DNA from 2 places in the Streptomyces sp. NPDC030021 genome. Region 2 is predicted to be linked to the other one. Evidence: riboswitches for the same ligand, from Rfam matches in the RefSeq annotation. Region 2 holds a riboswitch; the other holds the start of a gene.
The links. Region 2 has a riboswitch for glycine ahead of gcvT (glycine cleavage system aminomethyltransferase GcvT). Riboswitches for the same ligand answer to the same signal wherever they lie in the genome.
Positions count from the first base shown of each region.

Region 1: it holds a riboswitch for glycine, as region 2 does, so the genes downstream of both, gcvP (aminomethyl-transferring glycine dehydrogenase) here and gcvT (glycine cleavage system aminomethyltransferase GcvT) in region 2, are expected to answer to the same signal.

Region 1 covers NZ_JBVIAH010000015.1:212,187-216,496, reverse strand. The annotation lists gene ACZ4YL_RS27885 (DNA polymerase IV) at 1-369, shown strand, start outside; gene ACZ4YL_RS27880 (PRC-barrel domain-containing protein) at 542-907, opposite strand; glycine riboswitch at 1,020-1,118, shown strand; gene gcvP (aminomethyl-transferring glycine dehydrogenase) at 1,314-4,199, shown strand.
Region 2 covers NZ_JBVIAH010000003.1:339,940-344,249, reverse strand. The annotation lists gene ACZ4YL_RS07625 (enhanced serine sensitivity protein SseB C-terminal domain-containing protein) at 1-395, opposite strand, end outside; gene ACZ4YL_RS07620 (enhanced serine sensitivity protein SseB) at 490-1,224, opposite strand; gene ACZ4YL_RS07615 (AAA family ATPase) at 1,492-2,148, opposite strand; glycine riboswitch at 2,355-2,458, shown strand; gene gcvT (glycine cleavage system aminomethyltransferase GcvT) at 2,634-3,749, shown strand; gene gcvH (glycine cleavage system protein GcvH) at 3,851-4,234, shown strand; gene glyA (serine hydroxymethyltransferase) at 4,252-4,310, shown strand, end outside.

The DNA of each region.
Region 1 (4,310 bases), on a different contig from region 2:
GGCTCGGACAGGACGGACGGGACTGACGGCGCGGACCGGACGGACGGGGCCGGAGGGGAAGCGGTGGCGGCCGGTGCCGCCGAGGCGGCGGCCGAGGGCGCTGAGGAGGCCGCTGGGCCGCCCGGGGAGCCGGAGGAGCCGGAGCCGGCCCCCGAACGGCGCTGGACGGCCGGAAGCGACGTACGGCATGCCGTGTACGGGCCCGGATGGGTGCAGGGCAGCGGGGTCGGGCGGGTGACCGTGCGGTTCGAGCAGCCCGGATCGGAGCCCGGCCGGGTGCGGACCTTCCGGGTGGACGACCCCGAGCTGGAGCCGTCCGATCCGCTGCCGCTGGTGGGCGCCGGCCCGGATCCGGAAGGGACGCCCTAAGGGCTGTCCCGTAATCCCCGGTGGATCAGCGCGCGGCGTCAGATGCGGTGCCTCGCAAGGCGGAGGGCCGCCCGCATACTGGGCGTATTCGGGTGCTCCGACAACGCGGCGAGGTGCCGTAGCTGGTGTCGTGCGCCCGCCGCGGATTACGGGACAGCCCTTGTCTGACGCCCTAGCTCTCGTCGCCCGCCAGGCGGCCGAAGTCGCGGTTGAAGTCCGACGGCAGGGTCGTGTCCAGTCCGTAGTGGTGGTACAGCTGCAGCTCCTGTTCGGGGGAGAGGTGGCGCCCGACTCCGAAGTCCGGGGCGTCCCTGATGAGGGCGCGTTCGAAGGGCACCCGCAGGGTGTCACCCACCAGCTCGCTCGGCTCCAGCGGGACGAAGGCGTCCCGGCTGAAGAGCCCCGTACGGACCGCGGCCCACTCCGGGACGCCCGTGGCATCGTCGAGGTAGACCTCGTCGATCGTGCCGATCTTGGTGCCATTGCGGTCGAACGCCTTGCGGCCGATCAGGCTGCGCGGATCGATGTCGGTCTGCACGGTCCCTCCAAAAGGTCGCAACTGGTCCGTAATGACTACAGAAGTGCATATTCGCAGCGGAGGCCACTCGGGGAGGGTCCAGATCCTCGCTGGTACCCTGGTGAACGGCTGTCGACCCTGTGCGGGAGAGTCCTCCGAGTGAGCAAGACGGAGGCGCCGAAGGAGCAAATCCTCCCCGGAATCTCTCAGGCATACGTACCGCACGGACGAGGCCACTCTGGAAAGCAGGGCGGGTACCGGGCGCACAGTGCCGGTCCCCCTCCTCACCGACGGTGAAAGCCGGAACTCTCGGGAGACCCCCGTGACTCCGGTGAAACTCTCAGGTGCAGATGACAGAGGGGGAGGCCGTCCGGGTGCCCGCGCCGTGGTGCCCCTCGCAGGTCATACGACCAGGAGGCCTCCGTACATGACCGCCAACCGCATTCCGCTCTCCCAGCTGGAGCGAGGCATCCCCTTCGAACAGCGCCACATCGGCCCGGATGCCGAGGCGCAGGCGAAGATGCTCGCCCAGGTGGGCTACGGCTCCCTGGACGAACTGACCGCTGCCGCGGTCCCGGATGTGATCAAGACCGCCGAGGCGCTCGACCTGCCCGAGGCGCGTACCGAGGCCGAGGTGCTGGCCGAGCTGCGCTCGCTCGCCGACCGCAACCAGGTCCTCTCGCCGATGATCGGTCTCGGCTATTACGGGACCTTCACGCCGCCGGTGATCCTCCGCAACGTCATGGAGAACCCGGCCTGGTACACGGCGTACACGCCCTACCAGCCGGAGATCTCCCAGGGCCGCCTCGAAGCGCTCCTGAACTTCCAGACGGTCGTCGCCGAGCTGACCGGGCTGCCGACCTCGGGCGCCTCGCTGCTCGACGAGGGCACCGCGGCCGCCGAGGCCATGACCCTGGCCCGCCGCGTGGGCAAGTCCAAGGGCAACGTCTTCCTGGTGGACGCCGACGCGCTGCCGCAGACCATCGCCGTCATCGAGACCCGTGCCGAGCCGATCGGCATCGAGGTCGTCGTCGCCGACCTGTCCGCCGGCATCCCGGCCGAGGTCGCCGAGCGCGGCATCTACGGTGTCCTGGTCCAGTACCCGGGTGCCTCCGGTGCCGTCCGGGACATCAAGCCGGTCATCGACCAGGCGCACGAGCTCGGCGCCATCGTCGCCGTCGCCGCGGACCTGCTCGCGCTGACCCTGCTCACCTCCCCGGGTGCGCTCGGCGCGGACATCGCCGTCGGCACCACCCAGCGCTTCGGCGTCCCGATGGGCTTCGGCGGACCGCACGCCGGCTACATGGCCGTCCAGGACAAGCACGCCCGCTCCCTGCCCGGCCGCCTCGTCGGCGTCTCCGTCGACGCGGACGGCAACAAGGCGTACCGCCTCGCGCTCCAGACCCGTGAGCAGCACATCCGCCGCGAGAAGGCCACCAGCAACATCTGTACCGCGCAGGTGCTGCTTGCCGTCATGGCCGGCATGTACGCCGTCTACCACGGCCCGGACGGCCTGCGGACGATCGCGAGCCGCACCCACCGCTACGCCACCCTGCTCGCCGCCGGTCTGACGGCCGGCGGGGTCGAGATCGTGCACGGCTCGTACTTCGACACGATCACCGCCCGCGTGCCGGGCCGTGCCGCCGAGGTCGTCGCCGCCGCCCGCGAGGGCGGGGTCAACCTGTTCCAGGTCGACGCCGACCTCGTCTCCGTCGCCTGCGACGAGACCACCCTGCGCGCCGACATCGAGGCCGTCTGGGCCGCCTTCGGCGTCACCGCCGGCATCGAGGCGCTGGACGCGACCACGGCCGACACGCTGCCCGAGGGCCTGCTGCGCTCGGACGCGTACCTGACGCACCCGGTCTTCCACCAGCACCGCTCCGAGACCGCGATGCTGCGCTACCTGCGCAAGCTCTCGGACAAGGACTACGCGCTGGACCGCGGCATGATCCCGCTGGGCTCCTGCACCATGAAGCTCAACGCGACCACCGAGATGGAGCCGGTGACCTGGCCCGAATTCGGTCAGCTGCACCCCTTCGCGCCGGTGGAGCAGGCCGAGGGCTACCTCACGCTCATCAACGAGCTGGAGGAACGTCTCTGCGAGGTGACCGGCTACGACAAGGTCTCCATCCAGCCGAACGCCGGCTCCCAGGGTGAGCTCGCCGGCCTGCTGGCCGTCCGCGCCTACCACCGGGCGAACGGCGACGAGCAGCGCACCATCTGCCTGATCCCGTCCTCCGCGCACGGCACCAACGCCGCCAGCGCCGTGATGGCCGGCATGAAGGTCGTCGTCGTCAAGACCGCCGACGACGGCGAGGTGGACGCGGCCGACCTGCGCGCCAAGATCGAGCAGCACCGCGACGAGCTCGCCGTGCTGATGATCACGTACCCCTCGACGCACGGTGTGTTCGAGGAGCACGTCGCCGACATCTGCGCCCAGGTGCACGAGGCCGGCGGCCAGGTCTACGTCGACGGTGCCAACCTGAACGCCCTGGTGGGCCTGGCCAAGCCGGGTCACTTCGGCGGCGACGTCTCGCACCTGAACCTGCACAAGACCTTCTGCATCCCGCACGGCGGCGGCGGTCCGGGCGTCGGCCCGGTCGGTGTCCGGGCGCACCTGGCCCCGTACCTGCCGAACCACCCGCTCCAGCCGACCGCGGGCCCGGAGACGGGCGTCGGCCCGATCTCGGCCGCTCCGTGGGGTTCGGCGGGCATCCTGCCGATCTCGTGGTCGTACGTGCGCCTGATGGGCGGCGAGGGCCTCAAGCGCGCCACCCAGGTGGCGGTGCTCGGCGCCAACTACATCGCCAAGCGCCTGGAGCCGCACTACCCGGTGCTCTACACCGGCCCGGGCAACCTGGTCGCGCACGAGTGCATCATCGACCTGCGGCCGCTGTCGAAGTCCACGGGCGTGAGCGTGGACGACATCGCCAAGCGCCTGATCGACTACGGCTTCCACGCGCCGACCATGTCCTTCCCGGTCGCCGGCACGCTGATGATCGAGCCGACGGAGTCCGAGGACCTCGCCGAGATCGACCGCTTCTGCGACGCGATGATCGCCATCCGCGGCGAGATCGAGCGGGTCGCGGGCGGCGAGTGGCCGGCGGACGACAACCCGCTGGCGAACTCCCCGCACACCGCGGCGGCGCTGGGCGGCGAGTGGAACCACCCGTACACCCGGGACGAGGCCGTCTTCCCGGGCGGGGTCACGGCCGCCGAGAAGTACTGGCCGCCGGTGCGCCGCATCGACGGTGCGTTCGGTGACCGGAACCTCGTGTGCTCCTGCCCGCCGCTGGACGAGTACGACGCCTGAGGTGTTCCGCGTCGTACGGCCGCCGTATGACGGTCGTACGACATGAACAAGGGGCCGGTCCGGGAGAGTCTCCCGGACCGGCCCCTTCGCCGTTCGCTACGGTCGGCCGGA
Region 2 (4,310 bases):
GGCATCCGGTCCAGGCCGGTGGCGATCCGGCGCAGGTCGGCCCAGGGCACGCCGAGGCCACCGCCCTGGACGTGCGGGTTGAGCCACAGGCCCCAGCGGTCCGGATACAGCGCGCGGGCGATGTCCCGCCCTGTGACGACCTCGTAGCCCCGGTTCCAGCCGCTGGCGGCCAGCTCCTGGGGGGAGGTGACGCAGGGCGCGTAGCCGAGGCTCTCGACCTCCATACCGCCGTACTGGGCGTCCGGGGAGCCCGGCTGCCCCTGCCAGAGCAGCATCCACAGCCGGCCCTCGGAGAGGGCGTGCAGGAGTGACTCGTAACTCTCGTAGCGCCCGGGAGTCACCTGGCGCATCATGTGCTCGACCTGCCCGGCCGCGGCCGTGCCTGACGCACTCACCCGGAACCCCTCTTCGTCCGCCCGTCGCTCCACGCGTGTCCTCCGAACCGGCAGTCGCGCGTGCGGCCAGGAGATGTAACCAGCTTAAGCGGCCCTACGGCAGGTAGAAGGGGCGTACGCGCTCACGAATCCAGTCCGTGACCGGGTCCTGGACGGCGTCCAGCAGGATCAACTGCACCGGCCACGGCGGCGGGACACGGGTCAGGGCCCGTCCGAGGGCCTCCATCGGCGCGGCCTGCATCTCGGGTTCCCATCCCACCAGGCGGACGCCGACGAACAGCTGGGGTGCCCCGCCCTCGACGCTGGCGAGGCAGCGGTGCGCGGCGGCGACCACTCCGGTGGCCCGGAACTCCTCGGTGGCGGCGGCGAGGAAATCCACCGGATCGTCCTGCCAGTCGGGCTCGAAGAGCCGGACCCGGCCGCCGGTGGCCGGGCCGTCGAGCGGGGTCCGGCCGCTGCGGCAGAGCTCCGCGACGGCGGGCGGGGGGAGCGGTACGCCGACGGCGCCCTCGGGATTGAGGGCGATGCCGAGCTGCGGGGGCAGGCCGCGGGCGAACTCGGCGGCGGGAGCCACCGCGAAGTCCATGCCGGGGCCGACGCAGGCGTGGAACTGGGCCTCGGAGCTGTAGACGGGGACGTACGCCGCCCCGCCGATGTCCATGGTGGGCAGGTCGAGGCCGGCCGCCGTCGGGGCGCCCCCGCCCGGCAGGGGCACCCATACCTGGCTGCGCCCGAGGACCTCCAGGATCCGCCCCCCGGCGTCCGGCTGCCCGAGCGCCGCCCCGAGCACCTGCTCCAGCTCATTCCCCGGCCAGCCGCTGCCCTGCATCCGCCCCTGCCTCTGTCTTGTTTCCCGCGCGTGTCGCCCCGCAGGGTACCGGCTCCGCGCGCGGCCGCGCCGCCGGGGTTCGGCCGGCGCCGAAAGGAGCCGGGGCTCCGCCCCGAACCCCTCGCTCCTCAAACGCCGGCGGGGCTTGATTCGGTCCGGCCTGCGCCCACCGCTGATGCCGGTTGCCGCGCAGTGGCAAATCCAGCCCCTCCGGCGTTTGAGGAGCGGGTCCGGGCAGAGTCCGGCAGCGGCGCCGCACCCGGCGGGTCAGGCGTTGAAGGCTATGCGGGTCACCGTCGCGGCGGAGGCCCGGTCGAGCAGGGTCGCCGAGGCGCAGCCCGCGGGCGGCCGGCCCGCTTCGGCCTCGCGGAGCAGCCGGGTCACCGCGCCGCGGTGGCGGGCGAAGGCGTAGGCGGAGACCCGGCGGCCGCGCGCGGCCTGACCGGAGAGGGCCTCCTCGGGGCTGCTGTCCAGCAGGAGCAGGTGCAGCGCCCGGCCCCGGCGGCGCGCGGCGGCCGCGAGCAGGCCGCGTACCCAGGCCTGCGTACCGCAGTCGTGGACGACGACGGAGGCCCCGGAGCGCAGGATCCGCCACAGCCCCCAGTAGTGCGCGGCGCGCACCAGCGGCCGGTACACCGCGTACGGCAGCGCCGCGGGCATGCGGCGCTCCCAGCGCTCACGGGTGTCCTGGGAGTCCACGGCCCCGCCCTCGGCGGCCGCCCGCTTGATCAGCGTGCTCTTGCCGCCGCCGGGCAGGCCGGACACCACGACGATGTCCCCGTCCGCGAAGCCGAGCCGGTGCGGGGCGCGCGCGGCCGGTCCGCGCAGGTCACGTACGAGGCCGAGGCCGGTGTCGGCCGCCCGCCCGCGCCCGCGCACGCCGCGCTGCGCGGGTACCGCCTCCACCGTTCCCGTCGTCGTCACCACTCCGAATCTCCGCACAGTGTTCGCCTCCCCCGAATCGGGTCACCAGGACCCTTGCCCACTGAGTGTAAAGAGACGGCAATCCGGCGGCCCCGGTTCCGGTCCGGCCCTTCGGAGGGCCGTACGAACTTTCGGACCCCGCCGCCCGATCTCGGGCATGGCGTGCAATGATGTGCGCCATCTGGACCAACTGCATACCGGCCGCTTGAATCCGCGCGGGAGAGTCCCGGCACGCCGCAAGGCCGTGCGCGGGCGCCGAAGGAGCAAGAACCTCCCTTGAATCTCTCAGGCCCCGTACCGCGTGGATGAGGCAGATCTGAAAAGCGAGCTGCTGCGCAGCTCCACCCAAGGTGCAAGTCGATGAGAAGAACCGGCGATCTGCTGATCGGCGGAACTCTCGGCGAACCTCTCAGGTTCCGATGACAGATGGGGAGGAACGTCCTCGTCATGTCATGTCGATGCCCTGGGACCCGGGAGCCACACCCATGAGCACTGCCCCCCGCCTGACCGCCCTCGATGCGCTGCACCGCTCGCTCGGTGCGACCATGACCGATTTCGCGGGCTGGGACATGCCGCTGCGGTACGCCAGCGAGCGCGACGAGCACAACGCCGTACGCACCAAGGCCGGTCTCTTCGACCTGTCCCACATGGGCGAGATCACGCTGACCGGCCCGGAGGCCGTCAAGGCCCTGGACTACGCGCTGGTCGGCAACATCTCCACCGTCGGTGTCGGCCGCGCCCGCTACACGCACATCTGTCAGGAGGACGGCGGGATCGTCGACGACCTGATCGTCTACCGCCTCGGCGAGACCGAGTACATGGTCGTCGCCAACGCCTCCAACGCCCAGGTCGTCCTGGACACCCTGACCGAACGCGCCGCCGGCTTCGACACCGAGGTCCGCGACGACCGCGACGCGTACGCGCTGCTCGCCGTGCAGGGCCCGGAGTCCCCCGGCATCCTGGCGTCCCTGACCGACGCCGACCTGGACGGCCTGAAGTACTACGCCGGCCTGCCGGGCACCGTCGCCGGCGTGCCCGCGCTGATCGCGCGCACCGGCTACACGGGCGAGGACGGCTTCGAGCTGTTCGTCGCCCCCGAGCACGCCGTGGAGCTGTGGCAGGCGCTGACCAAGGCCGGCGAGGGCGTCGGCCTGGTCCCGGCCGGCCTGTCCTGCCGCGACACCCTGCGCCTGGAAGCGGGCATGCCGCTGTACGGGCACGAGCTGACCACCTCCCTCACCCCGTTCGACGCGGGTCTGGGCCGGGTCGTGAAGTTCGAGAAGGAGGGCGACTTCGTCGGCCGCGCCGCGCTGGAGGCCGCCGCCGAGCGCGCCGCCACGAACCCGCCGCGCAAGCTGGTCGGTCTGATCGCCGAGGGCCGCCGCGTCCCGCGCGCCGGGTTCCCGGTCGTCGCCGACGGTCAGGTCATCGGCGAGGTCACCTCCGGCGCCCCGTCGCCGACGCTGGGCAAGCCGATCGCGATGGCGTACGTGGACGCGGCACACGCCGCGCCCGGCACGTCCGGCGTCGGCGTCGACATTCGCGGTACGCATGAGCCGTACGAGGTCGTGGCGCTGCCGTTCTACAAGCGGCAGAAGTAGCCCCACGCACCACGTCCGCCGTCCGGAAACCCGTACGGCGCCGTCTCAGTACCCAAGACCGCAGTTCGTATCCACTCCCCCGCATCCAGGAGAATCAGGTCATGAGCAACCCCCAGCAGCTGCGTTACAGCAAGGAGCACGAGTGGCTGTCGACCGCCGAGGACGGCGTCGCGACGGTCGGCATCACGGAGTTCGCGGCCAACGCGCTCGGTGACGTCGTCTACGCCGACCTCCCCTCGGTCGGCGACACGGTGACCGCGGGCGAGACCTGTGGCGAGCTGGAGTCGACCAAGTCGGTCAGCGACCTGTACTCCCCCGTCACCGGCGAGGTCGTCGAGTTCAACCAGGACGTCGTGGACGACCCGGCGCTCGTCAACACCGCTCCGTTCGAGGGTGGCTGGCTGTTCAAGGTGCGCACCGCGGAGGAGCCGGCCGACCTGCTCTCCGCCGAGGAGTACGCCGCGCTCACCCACTCCGACAACTGACACCCCAGGGGATCCTGATGTCTGTTCTCAACACCCCTCTGCACGAGCTCGACCCGGACGTCGCCGCCGCCGTCGA